2 regions of the Candidatus Merdisoma sp. JLR.KK006 genome follow, and region 2 is predicted to be linked to the other one. Evidence: riboswitches for the same ligand, from Rfam matches in the RefSeq annotation. Region 2 holds a riboswitch; the other holds the start of a gene.

Region 1 (16,121 bases), on a different contig from region 2:
TCTGCTCTTAATAAAAGTATGCGATCACTGGAGGCAAGCCCGGGAATCCATTCTGCTGCCAGGTCCCTGCTGGAATATCTGGTTGGTACAAAATCCGCATAGATTCCCTTTGCCTCTAATGCGTCCTTTGTACCGCTTCCAATGACAGCAAAGCGAATATTGGACAGGCTGCGTATATCTTTATGATTTTCTTTTAGTTCATCAAAAAACAGTTCTACGCCATTGCTGCTGGTGAATACCAGCCAAGTATAAGAAGAAATCTTCTCTATTGCCTGACTAAGCTTCTCAGAGCGAAGCCTTTTTGTTCGGATCAAGCTAAAGGAAATGGCTTCCGCCCCTTCCTCCCTTAATATCTCCTGCTGCTTTCTGCACATGGCTTCCGTACCGGTGAGCAATACCCGGACACCAAAAAGAGGCCCTCTTCCAAACCAGCATAGTTTCTCCTGAAGGGATACGACTTCTCCCACCAAGATCACGGCAGGTGTCACAATCCCTGCCTCTTTTACCTTTTCTTCGATTGTCTTCAGGGTTCCTTTTGCTATTATCTGCCGGGCTGTAGTTCCCTCCTGGATGACGGCCGCAGGGGTATCCGGATCTTTTCCTTTGGCGATCAGTTCCTTTGTAATATGGGGCAGGTTGTTAAGGCCCATCAGAAAGACTAAGGTTCCCTCTTCCCTGGCCAGAAGCTCATAATTCAGGACCAGTCCCTCCTTGGTATTGCTCTCATGTCCCGTTATTACATGAAAGGAGGAAGCAAAATCCCGATGGGTCACCGGAATGCCGGCATAGGCTGCGGCCGCATAGGAGGACGAGATACCTGGCACAATCTCAAATTCGATTCCGGCCTTTTGAAGCTCCTCCGCCTCCTCACCGCCCCGGCCAAAGATAAAGGGATCGCCGCCCTTTAACCTGGCTGCGTTCTTTCCCTCCAATGCCTTTTTTACAAGCAGTTCATTGGTCTCATCCTGCTTTAAATGATGATTGGACGCACGTTTTCCCGCATAGATAAGCTCCGCATCCTCTTTGGCTTCATTTAAAAGGGAACCGGATACCAGACTGTCATAGACGATTACATCTGCTGTCCGAAGGCACTCAAGGCATCTTTGGGTTAGCAGTCCCATATCTCCCGGTCCTGCTCCGAGAAGATAGACCTTTCCTCTCGTTATCCGGCGGGCCATCTGCTCTCCGAAGCTTCTCATTTCCTCCAAGGCAGGAAGCTTTGAATGCTCTTTATTGAAAGGCTTCTGACAGGAGACGTATTTGGGATGCTTCCCGTCTTTGGCATACATTACCTGCATCTGCATCCCTCCTGCTTCCAATCGGCACAGACTGGCTGCGGGAGCATTGCAGCTTCCTCCGATCCGTGTCAAAAAGCTGCGCTCCGCTTCCAGAACAAGGGCAGCCTCCTCACAGTGAATCGCTGCCAAGACTTCTGACATATGCCCCTTCTTTGCCTCTACCGCCAAAATTCCCTGTCCGGCCGCAGGCAGAAAATCCTCAGGCTCCAGATATTCCAAATACACGCCGTCTTCCTTTAGAAGCTTAAGACGCTCCAATCCTGCCGCTGCCAGCAAAATTCCATCATACTGCCCGTCTTTTAGCTTCTGCAGCCGAGTTTGCACATTTCCCCGAAGGAGCTTTATGCCCACAAGCGGATTGATGGTTTTGAACTGTAACTCACGGCGCAGGGAGCTGGTGCCTACCACGCTGCCTGCCGGCAGCTCTGCCGCCTTCACTCCTGTTGTGGTTACAAATACATCTCTTGGATCGCCCCGCTCCAGCACAGCGCCGATTCCAAGCCCCTCCGGGAATTCCATGGGCATGTCCTTGGCGCTGTGAACCGCCAGATCGATTTCTTCGGAAAGCAACGCTTCCTCCAGTTCTTTGGTAAAGACACCTTTCCCTCCAAAAGATGTCAAAGAGCGATCTAAAAGCTCATCTCCCTTGGTAGACAGCTTAACAATCTCCACCTCTGCCTCCGGAAACGCCGCCTCAATTTTCTCCTTTACCAACTCCGTCTGGACCAATGCCAGACGGCTTTTTCTTGTTCCTATGCGAATCTTCATACTTCGTACCCTCTCGGTGTAATCATGCGTCCTTTACTTACATAGGTTTGAGAGTTTCCAATAATCACTACACTGAACATATCAATCTCGGCATCTTTTAAATGCTCCAAATCGGTAATCTGGCTGCTCTCGTCTTTTCGCCCTGCATTGCGCACAATTCCCACCGGTGTCTGTGGATTGTGGTACTTCAACAGAAGCTCTGCCGCCTGCTCCACATAGGTGGTGCGCTTTTTACTCTTGGGGTTATAAAGGCATACAATCAAATCCCCCTGGCCTGCACAGTCTACACGTTTCCAGATGAGATCAATGGGGGTCATAAGATCACTTAAGCTGATAACCGCAAAGTCATGCATCAGGGGCGCTCCCAGCACGGAAGCTGCGGCGCTTGCCGCTGTCACCCCAGGCACCGTTTCAATCTCAATGTCCGCTCCCATTTCCTCCGCCACCTGATAAATAATGCCTGCCATTCCGTAGATTCCGCTGTCACCGGAGCTGACCATGGCTGCTACCTTGTTCTTCTGCGCTTCCTCCACCGCCATCCGGCAGCGCTTTACTTCCTGCATCATGGGCGTAGCCAGATACTGCTTATCCGGAAAATATTCCTTCAATATATTTACATAGGTGGTGTAGCCCGTCACCACATCCGCCTCTTCTATTACCTGAATGCATTTGGCCGTCATATGCTCATAGCCGCCTGGGCCAAAGCCTACTACATACAATTTTCCCATTGTTTTCTCCTATTTTAGTTCCGCAATACTCGTAAGATACACTTCTACATAGAAGTATTTCCGGCCACAAAATGACCGTGTCCGTAAATCCTTCTGTGCATCTTCCGATTATTGCTGTTTCCAGTTCCCCAATACTCTATTCCTATTTTACTCATCCGTAAGACAGCGGAAAATCGCTTCCAGCTCCTTTGGGGAAGCCTGCTCCCTAAGACGATAGAACAGCTTGTCCACCGCCTTTGCAAAGCCTTTTTTCTCCGCTTCCTCAAGCATCCATTCCTTTGTTCTCTCAATCTGAGGCATGGAAAACTGAAAGATCATCCAGCACATAAATTCTTCCTCGTACTCCTTTAAGATCTCTCCCGCTTCCTTTGCCGCCTGCTTTTTGGCCTGATTGTTCGCTTTTGCCAGGGCTTCAAAGTCATCCATATTGTAAAGGAAGGTCCGTGGAATCTCCGTTACCGCTTCCTCAATGTCCACCGGCACGGCCAGATCCACAAATACCCTGGGCTTCTCCGTATGAATCTGCTCCCGCAGCTTGGAATAGGTCAGAGTATAGTGAGGACTTGAAGTTGCACTGATTACCACATCCATTTCATCAACATAGGAATACCGCTCCTTATAATCAATAATATGATTGCTCTCACTTTTCAGATGGGCATCATGGGTCAATGTTACATTTCTGATGGTGCTGTAAATATGCAGTCCTTTCATACTGTAGAGATTCTTAAGAACAATGCCGCCAATCTCCCCGGTTCCCCCAATGACCATTATCTTCTTTCCCTGAAGGCCTCCTAGCGCCTCCTCCGCAGCCTTGACTGCAAGGGTCGCTGTGGAAACGGCAGTTTTGGACAGCTCCGTATCCGTCTTAATACGCTTGGCGCAGGTTACTGCATAACGGAACAGGGTATTCAGATATTTGCCTGTAGTACCTGCCGCTCTTGCCTGCTCATGTGCCTTCTTCACCTGGCCCAGAATCTGATCCTCACCAACCACCATGGAATCCAGCCCGGCAGCTACCAGGAACAGATGGCGGACTGCTTTTTCTCCCTGATAAAACCGCAGATAATCCGTAATGTGCTCTACCTGTAACGCCCCAGCCTTCTTTAGAACCACTTTCTGCAACCGGGCAAATAGCTTCTGCTGCTGTTCCTCTTTTGGATAGAAGGCATAGATCTCCGTCCGGTTGCAGGTTGAGATCACCAGGCTTTCTGCCGCACCCGCATCCGAGCACAGGGCTCTAAGAAGCTCTGTCTGCTGCTCCGAAGTAAAGGCAAATAACTCACGTATGGCAAGGGGAGCCGTCTTATGGCTGATGCTTAATAGCCAAATCCCCATCTATGACTCCACTCCTTTTCTAAATTCATGTGTAAAAGTCTTATCATACAGCTTGGAAAGCTCATAATCATCCCCCAGAAAATCGCCCACAACCGTCAGGGCGGTCTTACGGATACCTGCCTCCTCTACTTTTTTCGCAAGATTCGAAAGTGTCCCCCGCACAATCTTCTCATCCTCCCAGGTGGCCTTATATACGACTGCCGCCGGAGTATCCGGCCCATACGCCTGTCCCAGGGTGGCGCACAGTTCTTCCAGCATTCCCACACTTAAAAAGATAACCATGGTAGCCCTATGCTTTGCCAGATCAAGGAGCTTCTCTCCCTCAGGCATGGGTGTCCTTCCCTCCATCCGGGTGAGAATCACGGTCTGGCTGACCCCCGGAAGGGTATACTCCTTCTTCAAAGCGGCCGCAGCCGCAAGAAAAGAGCTGACACCCGGAATCACTTCGTAGGAAATACCCATTTTGTCAAGGGCATCCATCTGCTCCCTGTGGGCGCCGTAAATGGCCGGATCTCCCGTATGTACCCGTACCACCTTTTTTCCTGCTTCCTCCCCCTCCTTCATCACAGAGAGCACTTCCTCCAGGGTCATGCCTGCACTGTTGTAAATAAGGGCATCCTTCTTTGCATCGGCTAACACTTCAGGATTCACAAGTGAACCTGCATAAATAATAACATCCGCATTGTCTATCAGTCGTTTCCCTTTGATGGTCAAAAGCTCCGGATCGCCGGGGCCTGCACCTATGAATGATACCATCCTTTTATCTCTCCCTTTTCCTTCATATATTTTCCTTATCCGTTCATTGATAGCAGTCCTTTTCCCATACTTTACCGCACAAAGTTCGTCCTCCAAAGAAGAATATGCATTACAGGGTATCTACAGGATAAAAAAAGAGCCCATAGCATAAACGGGCCCTGTCTCTTCTCTTTCCTGGAACTGCTTTTACCGGAAGCCCGTCCAATCTTCGAAGTACCCTTGAAAAATCCGCTATAAACAGAATGCAGCAAACTCCAAAAGCACCCACCTACAGAAAGCAGGTTTCCTGACTTACAGTTCCTCGCTTTGGCCCTCCTTCTCACACACAAGTGCAATGGATCTTTAGAGCTGCACGCTCCCGGGCTTCACTCCCTGAATACAGTGACCGGATCGCTTGGGACTCTCACCCAATTCCCTTTTCTGCGTTTTATAAACGCACACTTTCTGTCGTATTTTATTTTCTTTGCCTTTTGCGGCAAAATCTATGGTATAGTTTAGCATATGACGTAAGGTTCGTCAAATAAGAAAGTTTTATAGGCTCAACCGGCTCCCCCGCCCGGCAGCCCCAAAACGGGCTTAAATCTTCACCCAATCAGAACTTTCTTCCCCTCAAAAGCAAACCCATACTTCCGAATCCGCTCCGGTGCTATTCCTCTCGCTGTCAGGGATACCGCATATCTCTTCTCTTCAATCTGCTGCAATGCGGCTTTCACCGTGTCCTCCAGGGACTTTTCTTCGTCCGGGTTGTGCACCTTAAACTCCAGTATCATGGCCGGCTCTTCCTTTCGGCAGGGCTCCAGCATTACATCATAACGGCCATATCCGCTTTCCCGGTTGGATGTCAAAATATAACGCCCGCAGAGTTCCACCAGAAGTCCAAGCACAAAGCCATGATAAAAACGCTCCGGCTCTGTACATTCAGACGGCTTTTTCCCCGTATCGAAAGAACTGAAGGTGGACAGTGCAACCTTATTCATGTATATATTCATCTCTTTCTTATCATCACGCAGCAATGCCTCTACAAATTCATTGTATCCTGAATCATCCCTGCCAAACCAATTCCGAATCATTCTCCGGAACATGATGCGTACTTCTTTATTCGTCAGCATCAAATCGTACTCATCACGCCCCCATTCCTCATCAAAGAAAAACCGTTCTACACGCAGATAACCGCTTGCAAGCAACAGACTCCAGATTGCACTTTCATTGTCAGTCAATTGATTGAATACGATCTGCTCATCTATCTCCGTATGAAAAGATTTTCCTTCCAAAAGATCCTCCATAATTATCTTGGTTCTTCTGTTCCCTTCCCGAATCAGTTTTCCCACTAAGCTATTGCTGCTGGTGTTGGCCCAATAAGCAGAAACCTTTCCTGTTTTCAGGTAATTCAAAATTGACCATGGATTGTAGATATCCCGCCTATTTCCGAAAGTAAAGCCGTCATACCAGCTTTTTACCTTCTCTTTTTCTTCAGAAAGGCCAAATTCCTTCAGTGCATCCCAAACTTCCTGCTCTGTAAATCCGAAGCAGTCCGCATAGGCTTCAGAAGTGGTTGTCACTACGGTCAGATTGTTCAGATCCGAAAAGATGGATTCCCGGCTGACTCTGGTGATTCCTGTCATAATGGCCCGTTCCAAATAAGGGTTCGTCTTAAAAGTAGAGTTAAACAGCCCCCGGGTGAATATAGTCATTTCCTTCCAAAAACCGCTTACATAAGCCTCCTGCATCGGTGTGTCATACTCATCCAAAAGAAAGAGTACTTTCCTTCCATAATAACGGGACAGATAATCGGAAAGGTATTTCAGGGAATCCGTCGCCAGGTAATCCTCCATCTCGGCAGAAACCATTCGATAAAGCTCCTTCTCTCCCTCCCGCAGGCAATTGCCCTCCAATAGAAAATCATATTTATCATAAAGGCGCCGGATGCTCTGGCAGATCTTTTTTCTTGCCTCCCCAAAAGAGTTCTCCTTGATATCTGCAAAGCTTAAGAATATTACCGGATAAGTTCCCTGAAGCTTCCGATACTTCTCATCCTCCCAGATGGCAAGTTTCTCAAATAGCTCACCTCTTTCTGCATATTCCACGGAAAAAAATCGCTCTACGGTATTCATCATCAAGGTCTTCCCAAAACGTCTGGGGCGGGTAATCAACGTCACCACGTCCTGATTTTCCCACCATTCCTTGATAAACATGGTTTTATCCACATAAAAATTATCATTAGTAATCAATTGTTCAAAATTCTGATGTCCGATTCCTACTGTTCTTGCCATATTCTACGTCACCCTTGATATAAAAATCGCTATTTCTTTCCCCTATTTGTTGCCTCTGCTATAACCTGAATTATACTTTAAAACAATATGCAAGACAAGGAAAAAGTATCGTATGAGAAAGAACCCTTGACATAGAATAAGTTTTATTTTTTCGAAATTTATTGGTCAAACAGTTTGACAATGGACAAACTGACCTGCAAAAGCTATAATAATTATCAGCACAAAAGAACTACTATTATCAATGAATAGGCTTGTATCAAATCATGGAATTTTAAACATATTGTTAAGTTATTACTGTCTGCCATAAAATCATTATTCACTGAGGAGGAGCATATAATGGGGAAAAAAAATTACGCTATCGCATATCTTTACGGATACGGAAAATACGCCTATAATTCTGGCGGTTATGGCAGTCCATATTATTCTTTTGATTGTAATTCCTCCATCTATTTCCACGATCTGAATTCTTATATACCAGTTGAGCCAGCATTTCAAAAGATACAAATTACCCAAAATAATTCCTCCGGATATTACTCGCACAAGGTTAACGTTCCTTTATATCTTGTAGAAGAGGATGGTATATGGCGGGAATACTTTACTGGAACCACAATAAAATTTTATGATTTTTCTTCGAAAGGAAATAATGGGATCATAAGAGAACTGGTTTTTGGTAATAGCAGCGGCGGTACTCTTACCTATACAGAGCCAAAAAACTTTGCAAACGAAATTTCAAAATATTCTAAAGAGCAGATTAGAGATATGGCTAATCAGTTCCTACGACTGTGCAATGATGCCGTTGCATGGAGCAGAAGTTATGATAGAGTGCCTGAAAAGCACAGACAGATGGAATTGAAAAAAGAGCAAGAAAACATATTAGCGTCTGAGGCCCTTGAACGTGGCATCGGCCAATATTCCAATTTCTCATTGGCCAACAAAAACTCTCAGGCAAAAACCGGTGGGTGTTTGACCCAAATACTTATGGTTCTGATGTTAATTCTTTCTATTTGGTGGATACTCCAATGATCCAAATAGAAGAAATCTGCTCTGAAAAACTGCATGAGATGGAAAAATATGAGTTGTTATCAAGGGAAGAAAATGCCTATACCTCATTATTTAAGACAACGCATGGCACGGTTATCAAGCTTTATCATGGCTGCCTTACGGATCACGAAGCAGTAGCCCGTGATCGGGAAACCTTATACAGCCTTGTCCAAAGCAACTGCCATTTTCCGAAACAGTTTATCATGCCAATGCGTATTTATACATTTGATAAAAAAATTGTTGGATACGAAATGCCCTTTTGTGAAGGTAAAGTACTGTCTGAAGCATTAAAATTTGCTGGTATTGCGGATGCAGTACGATGGTTTTCTCAAATATATGAAGATATCCTGTGGCTAAGCACTTTACACCCCTCCTTCTCCTTTGCTGATTTGCATGAGGAAAATATTTTTATAAACACAAAAGGAGAGCTTTTTCATTGTGATATTGATGGTTGGCGTTCTCAGTCCGGATGCGGGAAACGCTCTCGCTATCTAAGTATGTCACAAGACCTGTATGAAAATCACCCCCGAAAGTATAAACAGGAACAGAATAGAAACTATTTTCTCACAGATCGCAATTCTGACATCTATTGCCTAAACATTATGGTAATGAATTATTTGATGAAAAACGGACAGTGGTTTGTGAATTTGCAAAATAATGATGCTTTCTTGTATCTTGATTACCTGGAAACAGCAGGTCTGCCAAAGGGTATTGTGCAAATGATAAACACGCTCTTTGAACCCACGGATAATTTTTTTAGCACTCAGGCTATGAAAAACTTACCGAACGACATAACGTGTTTTTCCTATGAGAGCTATTTTTCTTCAACCGAGCGATTTTCCAGCAATGCTCAAGCTTTGGACTACTTGGATAAATTTGCATTCAAATGGAACAATCATGCCTATTCGTAATAGTTACACCCTTTTAGCCAGGCCGTGGTAATACCGCATGAACCGATTTCTTTTTCAGTCAATGCCTGGATAAAGTGTTTTTCACCAGCAAGATTAGAGCCACCCTCGCCACACATTGAAAAAACGCCCCGCACCAGATAGTGCGGAACGTTTTTGTTATCTTCCCTATTGCTTTTACTTACAGTTCAAGCTTGCCATTCACCTTGCCATTGATTACGTAATAAGCAGCCATATCCTCCGGCTTTACGTAAAGCTCCAGGCTCTTAATGGAAGATGCTCTGTGACCCTCGGCTGCCCAGGCAGCTTTTACCTGCTCTACCAGCTCCTCAGTCTTAACTTCCTTTCCTGCAAACTGAATATATACGTTCTGGCTTACTGCCTCTTTTGCTGTCTTCACTGTCTTAGTCGTCTTGGCGGTAGTCTTTGCGGCAGCTTTCTTAGGTGCTGCCTCCTTCTTTACAGGAGCCTTTTCTTCCTTAACTGCTTCCTTTGCCGGTGCTGCCTTTACTGCTTCATCTTTTACCGGAGCTGTAGCTGTCTCCTTGGAAGCTTCTGCTGCTTTTGCCGGCTCAGTTGTCTTTACAGTCTCTGCTTTCTTCACTGTATCTGTTACTTTCTTAGCACTCATGATAATCCTCCCTTATGCTAACCGGATATTAAATAAATTCCTAATTTCACCGGAATTTATTATAGCCTGTTTTCCCTTTAAATTCAACGAAAGACGTAAAATTCTCCGTTTTTATTAGTTTTCTCCTTACTGGATTCTGCTTTTTGGGTATAATTCTTGCAAATCCTGATTTATGCTTTTATGCGGTAGATATTATGCCTAAAATACAAGGATTTTCCCGGAAAAACTGGAGATTTCATGCACTGCGCACACACATATTTATTAAAAGGAAAGCTAAGAAAAACCGCCGTAACAGCACTATTTAACGCTTTTTTGTCCGAAAAAGTGTATCCTGCAGGCAGATTTCCTCCGTCAAGATAGAATATCTAATGCAGCCTCTCAGGAAAGCTTATGTAAAAACAATCCGCTCCGCAGCTTTGGCTCAAACCAGGTGGATTTCGGCGGCATCAAAAGACCCGCATCCGCCACGGCAAACAGCTCTCCAATGGAAGTAGGATACATGGCAAAGGCAGCCTCCATATCCGTATGCACCCGGCGCTCCAGCTCTTCAAGCCCCCGAATGCCGCCCACAAAATCAATGCGCTTATCTGTTCTGGGATCTCCCACTCCGAGGACAGGCTCCAACAGCTCCCGCTGAAGGATTGACACATCCAGACCCTCCACCGGATCCTCGTTTTCGTACTCCGGCCGCAGGGTCAGAAGATACCACTGTTCGGAAAGGAACATGGCTATCTCCCCCTTCTTTTGGGGATGAGCCGCCTCTTTCAATGGCTCTGCCGTAAAGATCTCTTCCGCCTTTTTTAAAAATTCTTCAGGGGAAAGTCCGTTCAAATCCCGAACCACCCGGTTATAATCCATAATCATCAATTCATCATCCGGAAACAGCACACAAAGGAAATAATTGAATTCCTCTTCCCCTGTATAATCCGGATGCTCATCCCGGCGCTTCAGGCCCACGCGGACAGCCGATGCCGCCCTGTGATGGCCGTCCGCTATATAGACGGATTCCATTTTCCCAAAGGCTTCCTGAATACGCCCAATGACAGCTTCTTCCCGAATCTGCCAGCCTCTATGCCCAATGCCGTCCTCTGACACAAAGGAAAACAAAGGCTCACCCTTCTTACTCTCCTTAGCCAGCGTCTTAAGCTCCGGTTCATTCCGATATGCCAGAAAAATGGGGCCTGTCTGAGTATCGCACACATCCACATGGCGAAATCTGTCCTCTTCCTTTTCCCGTCTGGTATTCTCATGCTTCTTAATGCAGCCTTCCAGATAATCGTCAATGGAAGCGCATGCCACAATTCCCGTCTGACTTCGGCCATTCATAGTCAGCTCATACAGATAAAAGGAGGGAACATCATCCTGAATAAAATCTCCTCGTTCCTGCATTTCCTCCAGCAGTTCCTTGGCTTTCTGATAAACCTTCGGATCACAAGTGTCCACATCATCTGCCATCTGAGTCTCGGCCCGGTCAATCCGAAGAAAGGACAAGGGCTTTCCTTCCACAGCCTTCTTCGCTTCCCTGCGGCTGTATACATCATAGGGAAGGGCCGCAACAAGAGACTCTTTTCCCTCTGCCGGCCTGATTCCCTGAAAAGGTCGTATCTTCGCCATCAGCAGATCACCCGCACTTTCAATACGCCGTCTATGGCCTCCAGCTTGCGGATAAGCTCCGGGCTTGCCTGGCTCTCCAGGTCAAACATAGAATAAGCGTAATCCCCGCGGCTCTTATTGGTCATGTTGGCAATGTTATGGTTTTCCTCGCCCATCAGGTTGGTAAACTGGCTCAGCATATGCTTGATATTCTTATGGCAGATAGCTACACGGGCCGGATAAGCAGGTACTCCCATATCACAGTTGGGGTAATTTACCGAATTGCTGATATTTCCATGCTCCAGATAGCAGCGCAGCTCTTTTACCGCCATGCGGGCGCAGTTTTCCTCTGCTTCCTCCGTAGACGCTCCCAGGTGGGGAATCACTATGGTTCCCTTGGCGCCTGCCGTATTGGTATTTGGGAAGTCTGTCACATAGCGTTTTACCTTGCCCTGCTTTAAGGCCAGCACCATGGCATCCTCGTCCACCAGCAAATCACGGGCAAAATTGAGAACTACTACCCCATCCTTCATTTTGTTTATGGCCCCTTCATTGATCATCTTCTTTGTGCTGTCCATAAGGGGCACATGGATGGTTATGTAATCACATTCCCGGTAAATATCATCTACATTGGTAATGTGACGGATATTTCTGGACAGATTCCATGCCGCCTCCACAGATATATAAGGATCATACCCCATTACCTCCATGCCAAGATGAATGGCAGCATTGGCCACCTGGACGCCGATAGCCCCAAGGCCAATGATTCCCAGCTTTTTCCCTAAAATCTCACGGCCTGCGAACTGCTTCTTCTGCTTCTCGGAAAGCTGGGCAATCTCCTCATTCTGGCGCTCCGACTGCACCCAGTTCACGCCTCCGATAATATCACGGGATGCCAGAAGAAGTCCGGCCAGCACCAGCTCCTTTACGCCATTGGCATTGGCTCCCGGCGTGTTAAATACCACAACTCCCTGCTCCGCATATTTTCCCAGGGGAATGTTGTTAACCCCTGCTCCCGCCCGGGCAACGGCACATATATTTTCCGGCAGCTCCATGTCATGCATGGCAGCGCTTCGAACCAGGATAGCGTCTGCCTCATCCAGTTCCTCTACTTCCTTATATTCTCTGGTAAAGTGATTAAGGCCAAACTTGGCAATGGGATTCAGACATTTGTATTTATACATGGTGTTCCTCCTCAAATTTTTTCATAAACTCCACAAGAGCCCTGACGCCTTCCATAGGCATGGCATTGTAAATGCTGGCACGCATGCCGCCTACACTCCGGTGGCCTTTCAGATTCACAAAGCCGGCTTTTTCAGCCGCCTTCACAAATTCTCCGTCCAGTTCGTCATTGCCTGTTACGAAAGGCACGTTCATAAGAGACCGATCCGCTTTTCTGACCGTTCCCTTAAACAGCCGGCTCTCATCCAGGAAATTATAAAGAATCGCCGCTTTTTCCTCATTGCGGGCTTTCATAACCTCCAGGCCGCCCATCTTTTTCAGCCATTTAAATACCTTGCCGCACATGTAGATGCAGTAGGCATTGGGCGTGTTGTAAAGGGAGTTGGCATCCGCATGAATCTTATACTTCATATAGGTAGGCGTTCCCGGCAGGGTATCCTCGGTAATCAGGTCTTCCCGAATCACGGCAATTACCATACCGGCAGGACCAATATTCTTCTGTACGCCGCCGTAAAGCAGTCCGTACTTTGTCACATCCACCGGCTCGGAAAGGAAGCAGGAGGATACATCAGATACCAGGATCTTTCCCTTGGTATTGGGAAGAGTATGAAATTTCGTTCCGTAAATGGTATTGTTCTCGCAAATGTATACATAGTCCCCATCCGGGCTGATAGGAAGATCCGAGCAGTCCGGAATGTAGGAGAAGGTTTCATCCTCTGAGGATGCAATCTTGTTGACCTTTCCGTAAATAGCCGCTTCGTTAAAAGCCTTCTTCGCCCACTGACCGGTGACAATGTAATCTGCAACACGATTCTTCATAAGGTTCATGGGAATCATGGCAAATTGTAAATGGGCGCCGCCCTGGAGAAACAGCACCTTATAGTTATTTGGAATCCCCATCAGTTCTCGAAGATCCTGCTCTGCTTCATTTAAGATTCCTTCAAACACTTTGGAACGATGGGACATCTCCATTACGGACATTCCCGTTCCCTGATAATCCATCATCTCGGAAGCTGCTTCTTTAAGCACTTCCTCCGGCAGTACAGCCGGACCTGCGGAAAAATTGTACACACGCTTCATCTTTCATCCTCCTCATTTCAGTTCCGCAGACCTTAATCCGTACCCCTTACCTAGATGAATTTCCAGACGCAAAAAAGCCTGCGTCTGGAAATCCATCTGGATACTGTTTGAGGTCTGCTGTTAAAACCAATTCCAGTTCCGCAGACCTTAATCCGTACACCCCATATAGAAGAATTTCCGGCCACATAAAGATGTGTCCGCAAATCCTTCTGTGCACTGATTAAGGTCTGCTGTTTCCAGTTCGACTACTATTTTTAATAATACAAAATAACAGGCATCCCCTTCTCTGCATTCTCAAATATAATTTTCATATTAGCCGGCGGCGTGTTGACACAGCCATGGGAACCGTTTGTCATATAGATATTTCCGCCGAATTTAGCTCTCCAGCTGGCATCATGTATACCGTAATTTCCATAAAAAGGCATCCAGTACTTTACAGGCGTGGCATAATCGGCTCCACGCAGCACAGCATTACGGGCTTTATACTGTACGGATGCCACAATAGCAGGTGTCCGGCAGCCCCGGCTGATATTTCCCGTCACTACATCCGTATCCACCAGGAGCTGACCATTTTTGTAAAACCACATATGCTGGGCCCCCATATCCACTTCAATATAGGTATCTCCAATGTCATAATTGCTGCTCCACACATTGCCCCGATGTGAATAAGCCGGCTCCTTTGTAATGGTATCTCCCTGTTCAATATGGGCAAAAAGTGCCTCACTCTCAGCCTCCTGATCAATCTGCCAGCCGTAATTACCGCCCTTCACTGTGATAATACCCCGAAGGGTACTCCGAAAGTTCCGGGGCTTTTTGTAGGTATCTCTGCCCTCCGCCAGCTCCTGAACCCATTCTGCAACTGCCTCCGAATCCAGGGATGCCGTATATCCGTCCAGACGGATAAAACTGCTGACTGCCTTTTCATCCACCACTTCTGTTTCCGGACCAAACTCATAAGTAACCTTTGTTCCAAGCCAATTGTCAAGCTGCTTAGTGAGAGCTGTGATTTTCTCAGATTCCGCAGTAATCCCCGGTGCCTGGTAACAACCTGTCTCATCCAGATCAAGCTCTGGCAGCAGATTGGAGACGGCGCCTTTGATCTGTTCCTCAAGGTTCTTTACAACCACTCTGTTTCCCGGCTCCTCCGGATGAATCTCGTAACCATCTTCTGTCATTTCCACCCAGGCATTCCTGGGCGGATTACCGCTTTTTACCATTTTCAGTTCCCGGACTGCTGCCAGAAGCTGTTCTTCGTCAAAGGAAACGCCTGCTGTCACCTGATAAGAATCCGTCTGCCAGAACATCCTTGGCCACAAAAAACCGTTCTGAGCCCGTTTTGCCTGCCAGACCGCATCTGTCTCATAATAAGTTACGCCCAAATTTTCCGGCTCCACTTCCTCAACCTGCGCCTGACGCCCCTTAAGTACAAGCTTATATTCTTTCGCCTGCTGTAAGATCAGCTGGTTCACCTGATCGGTAGTCAGATAATTCACATTCATATTGTTAACGGAGGTTCCGGGGAAAAAATGATCCATATAATATATGGAAACTCCCGTATAGATCACCAGAACCGCAAATAGGCTCCAAACAAACCACCTGATCCGCTTCCGCATTATCATCAAACTCCCTGATTCATTGTTACTGTTTACACCTCAATGTCATTAAATTAAGCTCGAAAAGTATATGAAGGCTCCGGGCAAGAACCGCCACCCCTTAGCGGGGCGGCCCTCCTCCCCTATGCCGGTCATTTTTTGAAGCTTAACTTAATGACATTGGTTTACACCTATGATGTTCACAGTAACGAATCCGGCCTATTTAAAGTTGCCTTACGGCAAGAGGTCGGATTCCGCCTCCAGTACTGTATTGGACTGTGATCGTGTATTTACAAAATTATCCCCTGCAAGTACCCTATTCATGTATACTTGTGTGCTTTTTGTTATTTCACGGACTTTTCCAAATCCTCCGCATCAAAAGCTTCCTCAATGGGCGCTCCTGCTGCCACCATAGGAAATACCTTATCCTCGCAGTCAATGATGCAGTCAATCACCACGGGGCGTCCCAGAGACATAGCCTTCTCTAAAGCAGGCGCAACCTCTTCTCTCTTGGTTACACGCATTCCCACGGCCCCAAGCGCCTCCGCCAGCTTCACAAAATCCACCTGATCATTCAAAATAGTAGCGGAATAATGCTTATTATAGAACAAAGTCTGCCACTGATGAACCATTCCCAGTACATGATTGTTCAGTACCAGCTGTACAATGGGCACATTGTAGCGGGCCGCCGTAGCAATCTCATTCATATTCATGCGGAAGCAGCCGTCTCCTGCCACATTTACCACAATCTTATCCGGGCATCCAAGCTTAGCTCCGATGGAGGCCCCAAGGCCGTATCCCATGGTTCCAAGTCCTCCTGAGGTAAGGAAAGTTCTGGGTTCCTTGTACTTGTAGAACTGAGCCGCCCACATCTGATTCTGGCCTACCTCTGTGGTAATAATCGCATTTCCCTTTGTGATTCGATACAGCTCCTCCACC
Region 2 (16,121 bases):
ATCTTTTCCAACGGTGAGATTCCGGAGCTTGAGATTATCGCATACGAGAAGGAAGATATCGACAAATTAGTTTCATTCATGATCAATGGTTAAATAAAACGCAGTAATGGTTCCTGTAAGGAACGGTTGCTGCGTTTTATAATTTTGGCAGTGAGTGCCATTCGGAAAACCGCCGATTTTCCGAAAGTCGGGCTTCACCCTATAAAAATGTAGTCTGACAACTTTGTCATCTTTTATTTTTGCACTGCTCAGACTTCTACAGATTCTTTTTCTTATACACAAAGGAAAGTCCAATTCCCGTAAGTACAACAAGATAAGCAAGCAGAATCAGAATGCCCAGTAGGTTTACAGGCTCTTTTGTGGCAATGCCCCGGACCATGCGGCTGGTCTGGGAAAGGGGCAGGGCAGCAATCATTTCCCGGGCTCCGTGAGGAATGCGATCCGTGGAAAAAAAGGTGTTGCACAGGTAAGCCATAGGCATAATAAAGTAATTGGAAAACCGGGGTACATCCGCATGGCTGCGGGCCAGGAAAGAGACTACAATGCCAAGGGCGGAAAAGACTGCACCGTTTAAAAAGAGAATCAAAATGGAGATTCCGTTAAATACAAGTCCGGTTTCGATAGGCCATACAAGAAAAAGGATAATACCTCCCGCATAAAGTCCTCGAAGAGCCCCGGCCAGAATCTGTCCGGCGATAAACTGCCACAGAGGGGTGGGGGAGATAATTACCTGATCAAAGGCTTTTTCATAGAGCCGCTGCACATTCAGATTTTGAGCGATGGCATTGAAGCTGCCGTTCATAGTGGTTAAAGATACCACGCCGGGTATCAAAAAATTGAGATAGGGCATTCCGTTCATGGTAGTCCGGATTCCCCAGCCAAATACAATCAGATACATCAATGGGGCGACCAGAGCCGCCAAGGTGATGCGGGAAAAGTCCCGCAGAAATTCCCTCCATTTTTCCCATAAAATCGTGATAATTCCCATAAGATACTCCATCTAACAGATTTTTATGACAGACGTTTTCCAACCTGCTCCACAAATACATCCTCCAGCGTAGTATCCCGAAGCGTGCATTGACTGGTAAGGCTGCTTAAACAGGCGATGGCTTCGGAACGCTCATGAAAGTAACGGCTGTGCAATCCCTCCGGCAGTGTCTCGTCAATGGCATAAGCCCCCAGATTTTCAATCAAATGGGCCGGTGTGTCAATCTCATTCAGCTTTCCGCCGTTCATCAGGGCTACACGGCTACAGAGAGACTGAGCTTCCTCGATGTAGTGGGTGGTCAAAAGGATAGTTAATCCCTGCTCATTTAACTGCCGCAGCAGCCCCCACATCTGCCGCCGGGAGATGGCATCCATACCGGCGGTAGGCTCGTCTAAAAGAAGAATCTCCGGCTCCGTAAGGAGAGCCCGGCAGACCATCAGCTTACGTTTCATGCCGCCGGATAGCTTGCGGATGGTTTTCCTGCGGTGCTCCGTAAGACCTGCAAAGGCAAAAAGCTCCTTTGTACGTGCTCTTATCTGCTTCACAGGCATAAAGTAAAGCCGCCCCTGGTACTCCATGATTTCCTCCATATCCATATCCTGCCGCATGGAATACTCTTGGGTGATGACACTGACCTTTTTCTTGAGATCCTGCCGCTTTCTGGTTAAGAGCTCGCCGTCAATTCGAATCTCACCAGAAGTGGGAAGCAGTAACGTGGACAACATACCGATCGTAGTTGTCTTTCCGGCACCGTTGGGTCCCAACAGACCAAAAAATTCACCTGTCTCAATTCGAAGATTGATGGAATCCACAGCAGTAAAATGCTCAAATTTTTTTGTGAGATTTTGAAGCTCAATCATGCCTGCCTTTTAGCTCCTTTGCAATGATGAGAGAATAGTATCCGGCATCATCGGGGATCTCATCTGTGCTGCGGTAGATATGTTCATTTGCCATGCCGCAGTTTTCCACCATAACCACATCCCGGCCGCTGGACTTTAGAATCTCCTTGACCTGCTGCATCTTCCGCCCGGATTTCATCAAAACATAGTTGCCGGGGAGGGATAGGTCGCTGTTCAGCTTGTGAACGGCGGGCAGGATATGCAGCTGCTCATCCCACTCAACCAGAGACGTACCTGTCCGTGCTGCGGCAGCACAGAAAGAAGTAATTCCGCTGACCAGCTCTGTATGATAGCCCCGATTTAGAATATGCTTCTGCACATAGAGGTAAGTAGAGTAAATGGTGGGATCTCCCAATGTAAGGAAAACCACATTTTTTCCCTCTTTCAGATAAGCTTCAATGATATCGGCCGCCTTTTGGTGATTTCGGTTCATCTCCTCCTTGTCGTGGGTCATGGGCATGTCCACGGAAAGGAGGTTTTTTTCCGCCAATTCCGGTAGGGCCTGAACGGCAATCTGGTAGGCTACCGTTTCTCTGGCATCAGGTCCCGGAAGAGCGATCACTTCATTTTCACGGATGAGACGTACGGCCTTTAGAGTCATAAGCTCCGGATCACCAGGGCCAACGCCCGCACCATATAAGATTCCAGTCATAAGCGTTCTCCTAATCTTATTTCAGTTCTTTTGTAAATGCATGAGATTTATTATACGGGGGATAGAAATTTTTTTCAACTAGATTTTTGTTATTACGCACAATGCATATTGCTTTTTGTCAGGGAATGTGCTATATTACGTTCGTAGCTTCGCAGGAAGCGGGCTGCAGGTGTCACGCCGTCCGGATGCGGCGTGGTGAAAAGGGAAACAGGTGAAAGTCCTGTGCGAACTCGTCACTGTAAGTAGGGAGTGGGATGCCATATAAGCCACTGAGAGATTGGGAAGGCGGCATTGTTGTGAGGATCTACAAGTCAGGAGACCTGCCTGCGGAAAATTCGGGAGAAATCTCGGTGAACCATATAGTTAGATGAATGGATACACCGGCCCCGAGGCCACGAGTAACTGGTCGCAGATGTCAGAAAAACATACAACATCATTGCGTCCTCTTACCGATGCCTTTCCCGAACAAGGAGGGCATTTTTACATTTAACCAGAACGGCCTGCGACGTTCCAAAGAAGGAGGAACAATATGAGAAGAAACATGTCACTTTTGCTGGCAGCACTTATGGTGCTTGTTTTTTGCTTAAGCGGATGCGGCAAGGAAGCGGAGCCGGCAGCACCTGCACCGGCAGAGGAAGCAGAAACGCCGGAGGAGACACCTGAGGAGACGGAAGCACCGGGAGAGGAAGCTTCCGATCAGGAAAAAGCAGATGAAGTTGCAGGTTTGATTGATGCAATCTATGTTCAGAAGAGAACGGACGAGACGGATGCACAGTGTGCAGCGGCAAAGGCTGCCTGGGATGCATTGACGGATGCTCAGAAAGAGTTAGTGGAGGGTAAAGAAGCGGATCCGGATTACTTTGGAAGAGACACGGGAGATGCTTCCAAGGACGATCCACTTAACCAGGATGAGATTGGCGAGAACGAGCTTTTGGTAGTCAGCTTCGGTACATCCTTTAATGACAGCCGTGTGGCGGACATTAAGGGGATTGAGGATGCCCTGGCTGCGGCAAATCCTGACTGGTCCGTAAGGAGAGCATTTACGGCTCAGATTATTATCAATCATGTGCAGGCAAGGGATAATGAGTTTATTGACAATATGGATCAGGCTCTGGAGCGTGCGGTGGCAAATGGGGTAAAGAATCTTGTGATTCAGCCCACGCACCTGATGCGTGGTGCGGAGTATGACGAGCTGATGGAGTCCGTTGGGGCCTATGAGGACAAGTTTGAATCCGTAAAGATTGCGGACCCCCTGCTGGGAGACGTTGGATCGGACGCAACAGTTATCAATGCAGACAAGAAAGCCGTAGCAGAAGCAGTTACGGAAGAAGCCGTGAAGACGGCTGGTTATGACAGCCTGGATGGGGCAAAGGAGGACGGTGCGGCATTTGTATTCCTGGGACACGGAACCTCCCACACGGCTAAGGTTTCCTACAGCCAGATGCAGACACAGATGAAAGAGCTTGGCTATGAGAATGTATTTATCGGAACTGTTGAGGGAGAGCCGGAGGAAACGGCCTGCGAAGCCGTGATTGAGGCAGTGGCAGAGGCCGGCTACAAGAAAGTGATTCTCCGTCCCCTGATGGTAGTGGCGGGTGATCATGCCAACAATGATATGGCCGGAGACGATGATGATTCCTGGAAGAGCATGTTTACGGCATCCGGTAAGTTTGACAGTGTAGATACACAGATTGCAGGACTTGGCCAGATTCCGGCGATTCAGGATCTGTATATTGCACATACCGCAGCAGCTATGAAGTAAATTATCTGTTCAGCCAGTATTTGCATTCATTGAACAGTGAAAGTAAGGAAAAAGAAAATGAAAAGAAAAATCATCATGTTAGTGAGCACGGCCCTTGTGATAGGGACACTTTTAACGGGCTGCACCTCTTTGAAAAATGCAGAGGAAGATCAGGAACAGGAGACGATGGAAGCATCCGAGCCGGAGGCGGACCTTGGGAATGAACAAGATTCAGAGGACCAGAAAGAAGAGGAAGAAAAGGCTGCACCTGCAGTCGTTTTGAAAGATGGTACTTATACGGCGGAATTTGATACGGACAGCAGCATGTTTCATGTATGCGAGGCCCACGACGGAAAGGGAACTCTTACCGTAGAGAATGGGGAGATGGTGATACATGTATCCCTGGCTTCTAAAAATATTGTGAATCTTTTTCCCGGTGTGGCGGAAGATGCCGGTAAGGAGGGGGCCAGGGTTCTTGAGCCGACGACAGATTCCGTTACCTACAGTGACGGCATAACAGAAGAGGTCTATGGATTCGATATTCCGGTTCCCGGGATAGATGTAGAATTTGATCTGGCACTGATTGGAACAAAGGGAACCTGGTACGATCATAAGGTCAGTGTCTCGAATCCCCAAAGAATGGAATAGGGGCTGCATATCTGACTTTGGATGATAAACATTCGGGGGCTGCCGCAAAGGCCAAGAGCTTTTTCTTGCGGCAGCCTTAGATTTATATGTATGATTGGAGAAATCATTATGAAAAAAGGAAAACTGTTTCGGATGCTTAAAGTATCAGTTTTTACAATTCTCCTGGGAGGATGTCTTGCTTTTCCTGGATTGGCGGCTTACGGTGCAGAAGCAGGAGAGCCGGAGGCGGCACTTATTGACATGGAGGATGGAGAATATGCCATAGAAGTGGAGCTGACAGGCGGAACGGGAAGAACTACGGTGTCCTCCCCGGCAGGTCTGACGGTTTTGGACGGACATGCTTATGCCCGGATTGAGTGGAGCAGTACCCACTACGATTACATGCTTGTGGAGGGAAAAAAGTATTTTCCCCTTTATGAGGAGGGCTATTCCACCTTTGAGATTCCCATTACAGTTTTCAATGAACCAGTGGAGGTAATTGCAGATACTACAGCCATGAGCACGCCCCATGAGATTACATATCAGCTGACCTTTGACCTGGAGGGCGTTATGTCAAAACAACAGACACCCCAGGCGGCAGCCCAGAGAGTCGTCTATATGGTGATATTTATTATTTTTATATGCGTCGTTGTTTCCTTTATCAGTAAGAGAAGAAGAATGCTTAGAAGCTGAAAGGGTGTATGTGCAGATGATAAAAAAGCTGACTGCAATTGGTCTTGTCGGCGTGCTGTTACTTTCCCTGACCTCCTGCAAGAACGGGCAAAAGGAAGAAAGCACAAAAAATAACAAGGATATCAGCCGGGAGCTTACCTGGGAGAGCAGTATGGAGCTTCGCTATGCCAGTGAATTTGGAGTGGATTATTATGAAGGCGGCTATAAGCTGTTGACCATTGCCGAGGATGCACGTTATCTGGTGGTTCCGGAGGAAATGAAAGTGCCGTCGGACTTAAGCGGAGATATTATTGTGCTGCAGCAGCCTGTTGAAAATATCTATCTGGTGGCTTCTGCGGTTATGGATATGTTCGTGTCCCTGGATGCTCTTGACAGGGTTGGATTTTCCGGCTTAAAGGCGGATTCCTGGTATATTGAGGAAGCGAGAGCCGCTATGGAGCGAGGAGATATTCTCCATGCGGGCAGTTATGCGGCCCCCGATTATGAGCAGATCGTGTCAAAGGGCTGCGGACTTGCAGTAGAAAATACCATGATTTATCATACGCCGGAGGTCAAGGAGCAGTTGGAGAAGCTGAAAGTCCCTGTGCTGGTGGACTATTCCAGCTATGAGAGTAATCCTCTTGGAAGAACGGAGTGGGTCAGGCTGTACGGAGTACTGACAGAGAAAGAGGAAGAAGCTGAAGCTGCTTTTGAGGAGGAAGTAAAGGCGTTTGAGACTGTGGATCAGGGAGAAAAGACAGGAAGCAGGGTGGCTTTCTTCTATATTACTGCCAATGGGGAGGTCAATGTGCGTCGCTCTTCGGATTATCTGCCAAAAATGATTGAGATGGCCGGGGGCAGCTATGTGTTTGAACATCTGGGAGAGGAAGAGGATACGGCTTCCTCCAATGTGACGATGCAGATGGAGGAATTCTATGCGGCGGCCCAGGATGCGGATTATATTATTTATAACAGTACCACCACAGAGGAGTTATCCTCCATAGAAGATTTGCTGGAAAAAAGCAATTTGTTGGAGCGATTTCAGGCAGTGCAGCAGGGAAATGTCTACTGTACTACAAAAAATCTCTATCAGTCCTCTATGGAGCTTGGAACCATTATTTCCGATATGCACAAAATGCTTACGGGTGAGGATGATATGACTTATCTGTATCGGTTGGAGTAAGTGATGAAGAAGAGACGATATGTGTTGTCATTTTTTATATTAGGAATTTTGTTGCTTTTCTTTCTGGCACTGAATTTGTGTGCGGGAAGTGTATCAGTGCCCCTAAAAGAGGTTCTGCACATCCTTTTGGGAGGAGAAGCGGACGGGACATTTACGGATATTATTATGGAGATACGCTTTCCACGGGCTTTGGCTGCGGCTGTTCTGGGGGGAGGGCTTGCCCTGTCCGGCTATCTTTTGCAGACCTTTTTCCATAATCCCATAGCGGGTCCTTTTATCCTTGGCATCTCCTCCGGAGCAAAGCTTGTTGTTGCCCTGGTGATGGTATTTGCTCTGGGACGGGCCATTCATATCAGCTCCATGGTGATGATTGCTGCCGCATTTGTGGGAGCGATGATCTCCATGGGCTTTGTTCTTCTCATGTCACGCATGATGGATCGGATGTCCATGCTGATTGTGAGTGGAGTTATGATTGGATATATCTGCTCGGCGGTGACGGACTTTATTGTGACCTTTGCGGATGATTCCAATATTGTGAACCTGCATAACTGGTCGAAAGGAAGCTTTTCCGGAATCAGCTGGGAAAATGTTGCCCTTATGTCTGTGGTGACCTTTCTGGCTTCCGTCCTGGTGTTTTTTATGTCTAAGCCCATCAGTGCTTATCAGATGGGGGAATCCTACGCAAAAAATATGGGGGTGAATATTCAGGTGTTTCGCTCCCTGCTGGTGATTTTGTCCAGTGTGCTTTCGGCCTGTGTGACCGCATTTGCCGGGCCGGTTTCCTTTGTGGGAATTGCGGTTCCCCATTTGGTAAAAAGCCTGTTTCGTACTGCAAAGCCTATTTTGATGATTCCGGGCTGCTTTCTGGGAGGTGCGGTGTTCTGCCTGCTGTGTGACCTTTTGGCCCGAACCTTATTTGTCCCCACGGAGCTTAGTATCAGTACGGTAACGGCGGTTTTTGGAGCACCGATTGTAATCTTTGTTATGGTTCATCGAAAGAAAGAGAAAGCGGAGTAAGGCATATGGAAGAATTCTATTTTTATACGGAGGGCCTGACCGTAGGCTATCAGGGTGTTCCGCTTATTAAAAATATTGAGATTCGGTTGAAAAAGGGGGAAATCCTTACCCTGATTGGGCCGAACGGTGCAGGAAAAACTACTATATTAAAGAGTATTATCCGACAACTTGCCCCCCTGGGGGGAATGGTGCATCTGGACGGAAAGGAGATCCAGGGACTTTCAGGGAAAGAGCTTTCGAAAAAGCTTTCGGTGGTTCTCACGGAACGAGTGCGTCCGGAACTGATGACCTGTGAGGATGTGGTGGCTACGGGCCGCTATCCCTATACCGGAAAGTTTGGGGTTCTCTCGGAGGAGGACAGGCGGATTGTGCGGGAATCCATGGAGCTGGTTCATATTGAGGAGCTTGTGGACCGGGATTTTGCCAGAACCAGTGACGGACAGAAGCAGCGTGTGATGCTGGCCCGGGCCATCTGCCAGGAACCGGATCTCATTGTGCTGGATGAACCTACTTCCTTTCTTGATATTCGTTATAAGCTGGAGTTTCTCTCCATTCTTCAGGGAATGTCAAGGAGCCGGCATCTGTCGGTAATTATGTCTCTTCACGAGCTTGAACTGGCGGAACGTATCTCTGATAAGGTCGTGTGCGTGAAAGGGGATAAGGTGGATCGGTTCGGGACACCGGGGGAGGTGTTTACGCCGGGATATATTGCCGGGCTGTATGAGATGACAGCCGGAAGCTATGATGAGAAGACAGGGAATCTGGAACTTGAACCTGTAAAAAAGGAGCCGGAGGTTTTTGTCATTGCCGGAAATGGAACCGGGGCATCGGTTTTTCGAAGACTGCAGAGGGAGGGAACGCCTTTTGCGGCGGGGATTTTGTGGGAGAATGATTTGGATTGTCCCCCGGCAAAGGCCCTTGCTTCGGAGGTGGTGCTTGAGAGAGCTTTTTGCAGGATTGGGCCGGAGAAAGTGGAGAGGGCGAAAGCGTTGATTGACGGCTGTAAAAGGGTGATTTGTACGCTGGATTTGGAGGAGACGGGGGAATGGAAAGAGGAGCTGCGGGAGATTGCCGGATATGCCGGGAAGAATGGGAAACTTGAAAGACAGTATGATTAGGCGATTTGCGGATTATGCTCTATATTGACGTGCCCGGGGTCATATGGTATGATGACACAAGACCTGTGGTCGTTTGTGACGAAGCGGGAAAAGCTTCTTTGCACTTGAATTTGCGGATGCAGTAAGGGTGGCTGACGGTCTATGTGGAGGGCGGGTATATGGATAATGTAAGGGAGCTTTTGGGGACGGCGGGTGAAGGTATGCCGGGTGTCGGGGACCGTGAGCAGCACAGCGGTATGCAAAGCGTTCAGAATCTGGAGGCTGTAATCAATGAGGGCCTTCGTGTTGCGTTGCTGGAGGGAACGCCGGACCAGTCCCTTGAAGTGCTGTTAGGGTACCTGGGAAAAGCGTTGAACGGGGAGCGTACCTATATTTTTGAGCAGAACGAGTCCGGCGGAGATGACAATACTTATGAGTGGGCGGCCGAAGGAGTGGAGCCGGAAAAGGATAATCTTCAAAATGTTCCCCCGGAGGTATGTGCAAGCTGGTATCGGAACTTTAGCATCGGCAGGCATATCGTTATCAAGAGTATAGAGGATATTCGGAAGACGGAGCCTCTTCAGTATGAAAATCTGAAGCGTCAGCACATTCATTCCCTTGTGGTGGTTCCGCTTTATAACGGAGAAAAGGTTATCGGCTTTTACGGCGTGGACAACCCGCCCGTAAAATCGTTGGAATATGCATCCAATATGCTTCAGACTGCGGCATATTTTATTGTATCCTCTCTGAAGCGGCGTGATTTGGTCCGTGAGCTTCAAAAGAGGAGCTATAAGGTTCTCCATGCCCTGAGTGTGGATTACCTGGGCATCTATCAGGTAAACTTTGATACGGGCGAATGTGAGACCTATCGGAACAGTGAACGGTTGAGCATGGATTGGGCTGCTTGTTTTGAGGGCGGTTATCAGACAGCTATGGAGCAGTACATATCTCAGTATGTGATCCCCCGGGATCAGGAACGCTTTCGGGCCATGACAAAAAAAGACTATGTACTGGCGAAGCTTAAGGAAAAGAAGAAATTTTCCATCCGGTATCAGGAGAAAGACAGCACCTGCGGACTGAAATACCTGGAGATTCATTTTTCCGCCACGGAAAAGACGGAGGAAGAAAACTGTGCCATATTTGCTCAGCGGGACATTAACGCCGTAGTGGAACAGGAAGAGAAAGACAAACTGGAGGCGAGGCAGAGTCTGGAGGACATTCTGGAGGGAGCCAGAACCGGTATCTGGACGATTGAACTGGAGGAGGGCTGTCAGCCAAGAATGTATACGGACCGGACCATGCGTAGTCTTTTGGGCGTTTCGGATGAGATCGGGCCAGAGGATTGCTATCGGCACTGGTTTGAACATATTGAACCGGATTATGTGGTCATGGTACAGGAGTCGGTGCGGGAAATATTGGAAACCGGCCGTTCCGAAGTGATTTACCCCTGGAACCATCCCGAGCTTGGGAAAATTTATGTCCGCTGCGGCGGCGTGCCCGACAAAACATTTAAAAAACCGGGCAGCAGTCTGAATGGCTATCATCAGGATATCACGGAGATTATGGTGACAAGGAAGAAGCAGGAACAGGCCATTATGGAGCTGCTTGAGAAGGTCCGGCGGGCAAATTCCGCAAAGAGCGAATTTCTTTCCCATATGTCCCACGATCTCCGCACGCCTATCAATGGGATTCTGGGAATGCTGTCTATCATGGAGAAAAGACAGCAGGATCCGGAGATGCAGAGAGACTGCAGGAAGAAAATCCGTGTATCAACAGAACATCTTCTGTCCCTGGTAAATGACGTTCTTCAGATCAGCAAGTTGGAAAGCGGAAGCCGGACGGAGGCAGAGGAGCCTTTTGATCTTTGGGAACTGGTGGAAAACAGCGTCACAATCCTGTCTCCGCAGGCGGAGGAAAGGGGAATCCGGCTGACGCTGGATGTTGAGTTGCAGCATGGGAGACTGATTGGGAATCCGCTGCATGTAAAGCAGATTCTTCTTAATACGATTGACAATGCCATCAAATACAATCGGTCTCATGGCTCCGTGTCTGTCCGGATAAGGGAGAATGCACACCAAAACGGGAGGGCAAGCTTCCTCTTTGTGATAAAAGATACCGGAATCGGCATTGGCGAGGACTTTAAAAAGCATATTTTTGAGCCCTTTACTCAGGAGGATCAGGGTGCAAGAACCAACTATAACGGTATTGGGCTTGGCATGTCCACCGTGAAAAAGATCGTAGACCAGATGGAAGGGAGCATTGAGGTAGATAGCCGGGTCGGCGAGGGAAGCGAGTTCCGGATTATGCTGCCCATTCAGATTGACGAGGCATGGAGAGAACCGTCCGGGAATGATGCAGGGAATGTTGCTGGGATGCGTGTGCTTCTGGTAGAGGATAATGAGATCAACTGTGAAATTGTGGAGTTTATGCTGAAAGAGGCAGGGGCAGAGGTTGTGACGGCAAATGACGGAAAAGCGGCGGTGGATGCATTTGCGGCATCTGCTCCGGGAACCTTTGACTGTGTGCTTATGGATTTGATGATGCCGGTTATGAGCGGATATGAGGCAACCCGTGTGATTCGAGGTCTGGATCGGGCGGATGCGAAGCTTGTGCCTATCATTGCACTGTCGGCGAACGCATTTGAAGAAGATATTGCACTGGCGAAGGATGCCGGAATGAATGAGCATCTGGCGAAACCCGTAGACATGAAGAAGATGTTTCAAGTTATGGGCCGCCTGAAATTCGGCCGGACAATAGGCCATTGATCCGGAAGAGGATATGGAGGGCACCATTAGAAAAACTTGGTAGAAATAGCGGCTGCGGCAAGTCAATTAATTGCCGTGGCCGCTTCCGAACTTTTATGAGCTTCCTGCTTTTGATGCTTTAATCCAGCTCGTCCCCATTTGATTTCAGAACTTTCTGATACCAATAAAAGGAATCCTTTTTCAAACGCTTACACTCTTTGGGATCATCATCCGTCCGATCTACATAGATGAAGCCGTAGCGTTTTTTCACCCCATTGCTGGTGGAAATCAAATCCAGTGCTGACCAGGGGCAGTAAGCCAGTATTTCTACACCATAGTCCATAGCTCTTTTCATGGCCTTAATATGTTCTCTTAAGTACTGTATCCGATAGTCATCATGAATCTTTCCATCCTCCGTTAAGGTATCAAAGGCACCCATACCATTTTCCGTTATCATCAGAGGTTTATTGTAACGCATATAGATATCACGGAACAGATATTCCAGACCTGTAGGATCAATGGACCAATCCCAGTCCGTGGTGTCAAGATTCGGATTCTTGCACATCTCGTAAAATCCCGGATGTGTCTCAAAGCCAGACATTTCCCCTTTCTTTCCGGACAGATTCACGCCGCCATAGCTGATTTCTTTTCCTGCGTCTAAGGGGCACGCCTTGGCACAATCACTGTAATAATAGTTCAGAGCAAGGAAATCGGATTCGCCCTCTTCAATAAGCTCCATGTCTCCGGGTTCAATCACCGGTGCAAGCCCGTGTTCCTCCAGATAAATCATAGCGGATTTCGTATAAAATCCTTTGAAATAAATATCCAGATAAAATGCATTACGCAGATCATGGGCATTCTGTGCGGCCATCATATCCTGCGGAGAGGAAGAAAGAGGATAGACGGGTGCGTAGCCGAGAGCAGCCCCCACCATTCCGCCGGGCACCAGTTCGTGGACCAGCTTACAGGCAATGGCATGTGCCAGATTCATATGATGATTGATCTGATACCGTATCTGGTTATTTCCACGGTATTTTTCCGGAATAAAACACTTTTGCTCAATATACTGGACAATAATGCTCTGCTCATTGATGGTGGTCCAGTATTTAACCTTGTCCTTGAATTCGTTGATCACGTACCGGGCATAATATTCAAAATCAGCCACCACCTGCCGGTCAATCCAGCCGTCATATTTTTCTACCAGAGTCCAGGGAAGATCATAGTGATACAAAGTTACAATGGGCTCAATATCATTTCGGATCAGTTCATCAATCAGATCCCGATAGAATTGGATCCCCTTTTCATTGACATCGCCCACACCATCGGGAAACACTCTTGACCAGGCAATGGAAAAGCGATAGGCTGAAAATCCCATTTCTTTCATCAGAGCAACATCCTCTTTAAAATGATGGTAGTGGTCACTGGCAATATCCGCATTGGCAAAGCCGTGTTTTTCATAATTTTCATGATTGATCACATCCTGCTGGGAGGCCTTTTTGCCATCCTCATAGGCAGCACCCTCCACCTGGTAAGCACTGGTGGATGCCCCCCACAGAAACCCCTTGGGAAATTCTTTCTTCATTCTGATTCCCTCCTATCTGCATTTTTCGTGAAGCAGTCTCAGAATATCGATCATTTCTTCCGCCATTCTTACTTCGGAATTAATCGTCATCAGGGTATCCTGGGCATGGGCAAACAGCAGGGAGAAACCGTAGCTGATACCGCTTGCTTCGTTTTGGATAATTTCCGTCTGACAGTTGTGGGCCAGGGTGATCTCCCTCTTTGCTTCTCTCATTTCTGTTGCTGCTTTTTCAAAATCAAACTTTTTGGCTGTCTTTAGAGCCTCTGTTATCTTAATTCTTGCATCTCCGGCATGCATAATAATCTGCATGGCTACGGGAACCAGTTCGCTTTCTTCCTGCTCTTCCAATACTTCCTTTTCCAATTCGCTCATAAACTCTGCCTCCTATTTATAGTTCCGTAATATCACTCACAGTACACCTTTGCCTAAATCAATTTCCAGCCACAAGTACATATGTCTGTAAATTGATTTGTGCACTGTGAGTGACATTACTGATTATAGTTCCGTAATAATAATAATTATTGGTTTATGCTGCGGCTTCCTCCGCCAGCTTGTTCTTTTCAAATACCTTGTAGAACGGATACCAGACGGCAGTGTAAATCACCAGTAATACTGCCCACCATAAAATAGCTCTCATATCCTGTGTGATCATCACACTGGATGCCGGTGCCGGAATCTGTCCCACCTGTACCATCATGGACGGAATCTTCAAAAGGCCCGTGCTCATTAAGATCCATACATATGTAGGTCCGATAATGGCATTGATCCAGGCAGGAAGCATTAAAATCGGGTTAAAGACAATGGGAGCTCCAAACATCATAGGCTCATTGATATTAAAAATTGAGGGTGCGATAAATACTCTGCCAAGCATCTTTAACTGCCTGGATTTTGAGAAGCACATGAGAATATTGAGTCCCAGTGTGGCACAGACACCGCCCATGGTGATAAATGCCATTGTAAAGAATGCTTCCGAGGTTACAATATTTGTTGCCACGCCCCCGGCTGCTACCGCATCAATATTTTCCTGGATTGCAACCATAAAAATCGGTGTGGTAAGTGCATTCCAGAGCCAGGTGGAGATTCCCAGAGTATAGAAAAAGGCATACAACAGGGAAATCAGAATAAAGCCGGGCAGCGTCTGGGCTACTTTTGTCAAAGGCATAAAAATACCAATGATAATGTCAAGCACGTTGATTCTCAGGTGGAATATCAGTACCATAGTTACCCCAAGCACGATAATATTGGGAATGATCACATTAATCCAGGACACCACAAAGTCCGGAATACTGCTGTTCTCCAGAAACTTAAGCTTTGCCCAAAGATGGAATACAAGGGCTGTAAATAACCCGCAAATCATACCGACTGCAATACCCGTCGGTCCCACATTTCCCAGAAAACCGGAGAAGCTGTCAGCCATCTCCTCGCTTGGAGTGGAAACCATAAGCATGATACAGATTGCTACCAGGCCGGCGTTAATGGTATAGGCCGGATGCTGAAGCTTTTCCATACACTGATTTGCCATCATAAAAGCAATCATAATGGAAATAAGTCCAAAGCTGTAGTTGGCAATGGGTGACAAATCCGGCAATGCCGGAACAAAGGATTTGATTACATTATAAAAATAAATCAAAGAGCCTGTCAAAATGAATGGAACAACTTTCTGCATGGATGCGGAGACAGCCGCAATCCAGGGCTTTGAAAATAATTTGTTGGCATTGGGTGCAAAGCTTTCACTCAGCCAGTTCATCAGTTTATTCATGAGTCTCTCCCTTTTCTTAATGTATTAGTTTTCCTCTGCAAGCTTCTTTGCCAGTTCAATCAGCCGGGCACCGTCTAAGGAAGCGTACACATCCTGAGGAATCACGCCTACCTTAACGGCGTAGGGGGCCGCCGTTTCCTTAAAGTTATCTAACTCCATGGCATAGTGAGGGCCAATGAGAAGCACGTCAATGTAATTCAGATGTTCCGCCACCTCCGAATGGCTTCTTGCCTCCACGCTGACCGAGAGCTTCTGTTTCTTTGCTACCTTTCTGGCATTGCTTGCCAGGAATCCGCTGGACATGCCGGCACCGCAGCACAATAAGATTTTTAAGTTTTCCATATCTTGTTCTCCTTTCCGTATTACAAACCCTGGTATGTTTGTTTTGCTAAGGCCATTATCCATAATTTTTCGGTGTCCCTCAACTTGTCTTTTGCACTGTCCGGTGCAAGTGATTTCATCAGCCTTTTGCACTTTGGAGTGCAATTTTCTGGTTGTCCGTCCTTGGGTTTTATGCTTATAATGAAAAAATAGAGAAACAAGGTAATGCAGATATGGGACGGGGAGGCTGTTTTTGTGCAGAAAAATTTAAGTGAATTGTTAAAATATCTATTAGCTCAGAATAAACCACAGACCAGCTTGGAGATTTCGGAGGCTCTTTCCATTTCTGTCCGATCTGTAAAAAACCATGTAAAGGAAATCAATTCTCTCTATGATAAAAAGATTATCCTTTCTTCCCGAAACGGTTACCGGATCAACAATCAGATTACCTCCGCTTTCCTGATGGATGACAGAGAGGATGAGATTCCCCAGACCTTTGATGAACGTGCTTTCTATATTATTAAGCAGTTGATTCTGGGGCATAACTCCCGCCTGGATCTGTTTGAACTGTGTGACAGCCTGTGTGTCAGCTATTCTACCATCAAAGGAGTCATTTCCAGGATGAATAAGACCTTTGCTTCTTATCAGGTGGAATTTATCTGTGAAAATGACTGTGTACGCATGAAAGGAAAAGAAAAAGATAAGCGGAAGCTCATCAGCTATATTTTGAATGAAGAATCCGGAACTAGTTTTATGGATACAAGACAATTGAAAGAATGTTTTTCCGGCATTGATATTGACAAGTTAAATCAGATTGTGGTGTCCGATTTTAAAAAGAA

What was found. Region 2 has a riboswitch for cobalamin ahead of VSQ61_RS19820 (sirohydrochlorin cobaltochelatase). Riboswitches for the same ligand answer to the same signal wherever they lie in the genome.
Region 1: linked by a shared signal. The riboswitch ahead of cobM (precorrin-4 C(11)-methyltransferase) and the one ahead of VSQ61_RS19820 (sirohydrochlorin cobaltochelatase) in region 2 are both predicted to bind cobalamin.

What each region holds. Positions count from the first base shown of each region.
Region 1 covers NZ_JAYMNS010000001.1:168,614-184,734, forward strand. Annotated here, with positions in the region: gene hemC (hydroxymethylbilane synthase) at 1-2,066, opposite strand, end outside; gene cobJ (precorrin-3B C(17)-methyltransferase) at 2,063-2,794, opposite strand; gene hemA (glutamyl-tRNA reductase) at 2,942-4,129, opposite strand; gene cobM (precorrin-4 C(11)-methyltransferase) at 4,130-4,885, opposite strand; cobalamin riboswitch at 5,145-5,345, opposite strand; gene VSQ61_RS00785 (AAA family ATPase) at 5,470-7,155, opposite strand; gene VSQ61_RS00790 (hypothetical protein) at 7,492-8,178, shown strand; gene VSQ61_RS00795 (hypothetical protein) at 8,175-9,107, shown strand; gene VSQ61_RS00800 (DUF6465 family protein) at 9,286-9,735, opposite strand; gene VSQ61_RS00805 (DUF1015 domain-containing protein) at 10,114-11,349, opposite strand; gene VSQ61_RS00810 (phosphoglycerate dehydrogenase) at 11,349-12,512, opposite strand; gene serC (3-phosphoserine/phosphohydroxythreonine transaminase) at 12,505-13,590, opposite strand; gene VSQ61_RS00820 (L,D-transpeptidase family protein) at 13,845-15,203, opposite strand; gene ilvB (biosynthetic-type acetolactate synthase large subunit) at 15,527-16,121, opposite strand, start outside.
Region 2 covers NZ_JAYMNS010000036.1:13,434-29,554, reverse strand. Annotated here, with positions in the region: gene VSQ61_RS19840 (polya polymerase) at 1-93, shown strand, start outside; gene VSQ61_RS19835 (ABC transporter permease) at 257-988, opposite strand; gene VSQ61_RS19830 (ABC transporter ATP-binding protein) at 1,012-1,848, opposite strand; gene cobI (precorrin-2 C(20)-methyltransferase) at 1,841-2,539, opposite strand; cobalamin riboswitch at 2,690-2,881, shown strand; gene VSQ61_RS19820 (sirohydrochlorin cobaltochelatase) at 3,069-4,301, shown strand; gene VSQ61_RS19815 (hypothetical protein) at 4,359-4,928, shown strand; gene VSQ61_RS19810 (hypothetical protein) at 5,037-5,600, shown strand; gene VSQ61_RS19805 (ABC transporter substrate-binding protein) at 5,617-6,762, shown strand; gene VSQ61_RS19800 (FecCD family ABC transporter permease) at 6,766-7,779, shown strand; gene VSQ61_RS19795 (ABC transporter ATP-binding protein) at 7,785-8,897, shown strand; gene VSQ61_RS19790 (hybrid sensor histidine kinase/response regulator) at 9,056-11,641, shown strand; gene VSQ61_RS19785 (glycoside hydrolase family 1 protein) at 11,760-13,202, opposite strand; gene VSQ61_RS19780 (PTS sugar transporter subunit IIA) at 13,215-13,574, opposite strand; gene VSQ61_RS19775 (PTS sugar transporter subunit IIC) at 13,729-14,961, opposite strand; gene VSQ61_RS19770 (PTS sugar transporter subunit IIB) at 14,986-15,303, opposite strand; gene VSQ61_RS19765 (BglG family transcription antiterminator) at 15,538-16,121, shown strand, end outside.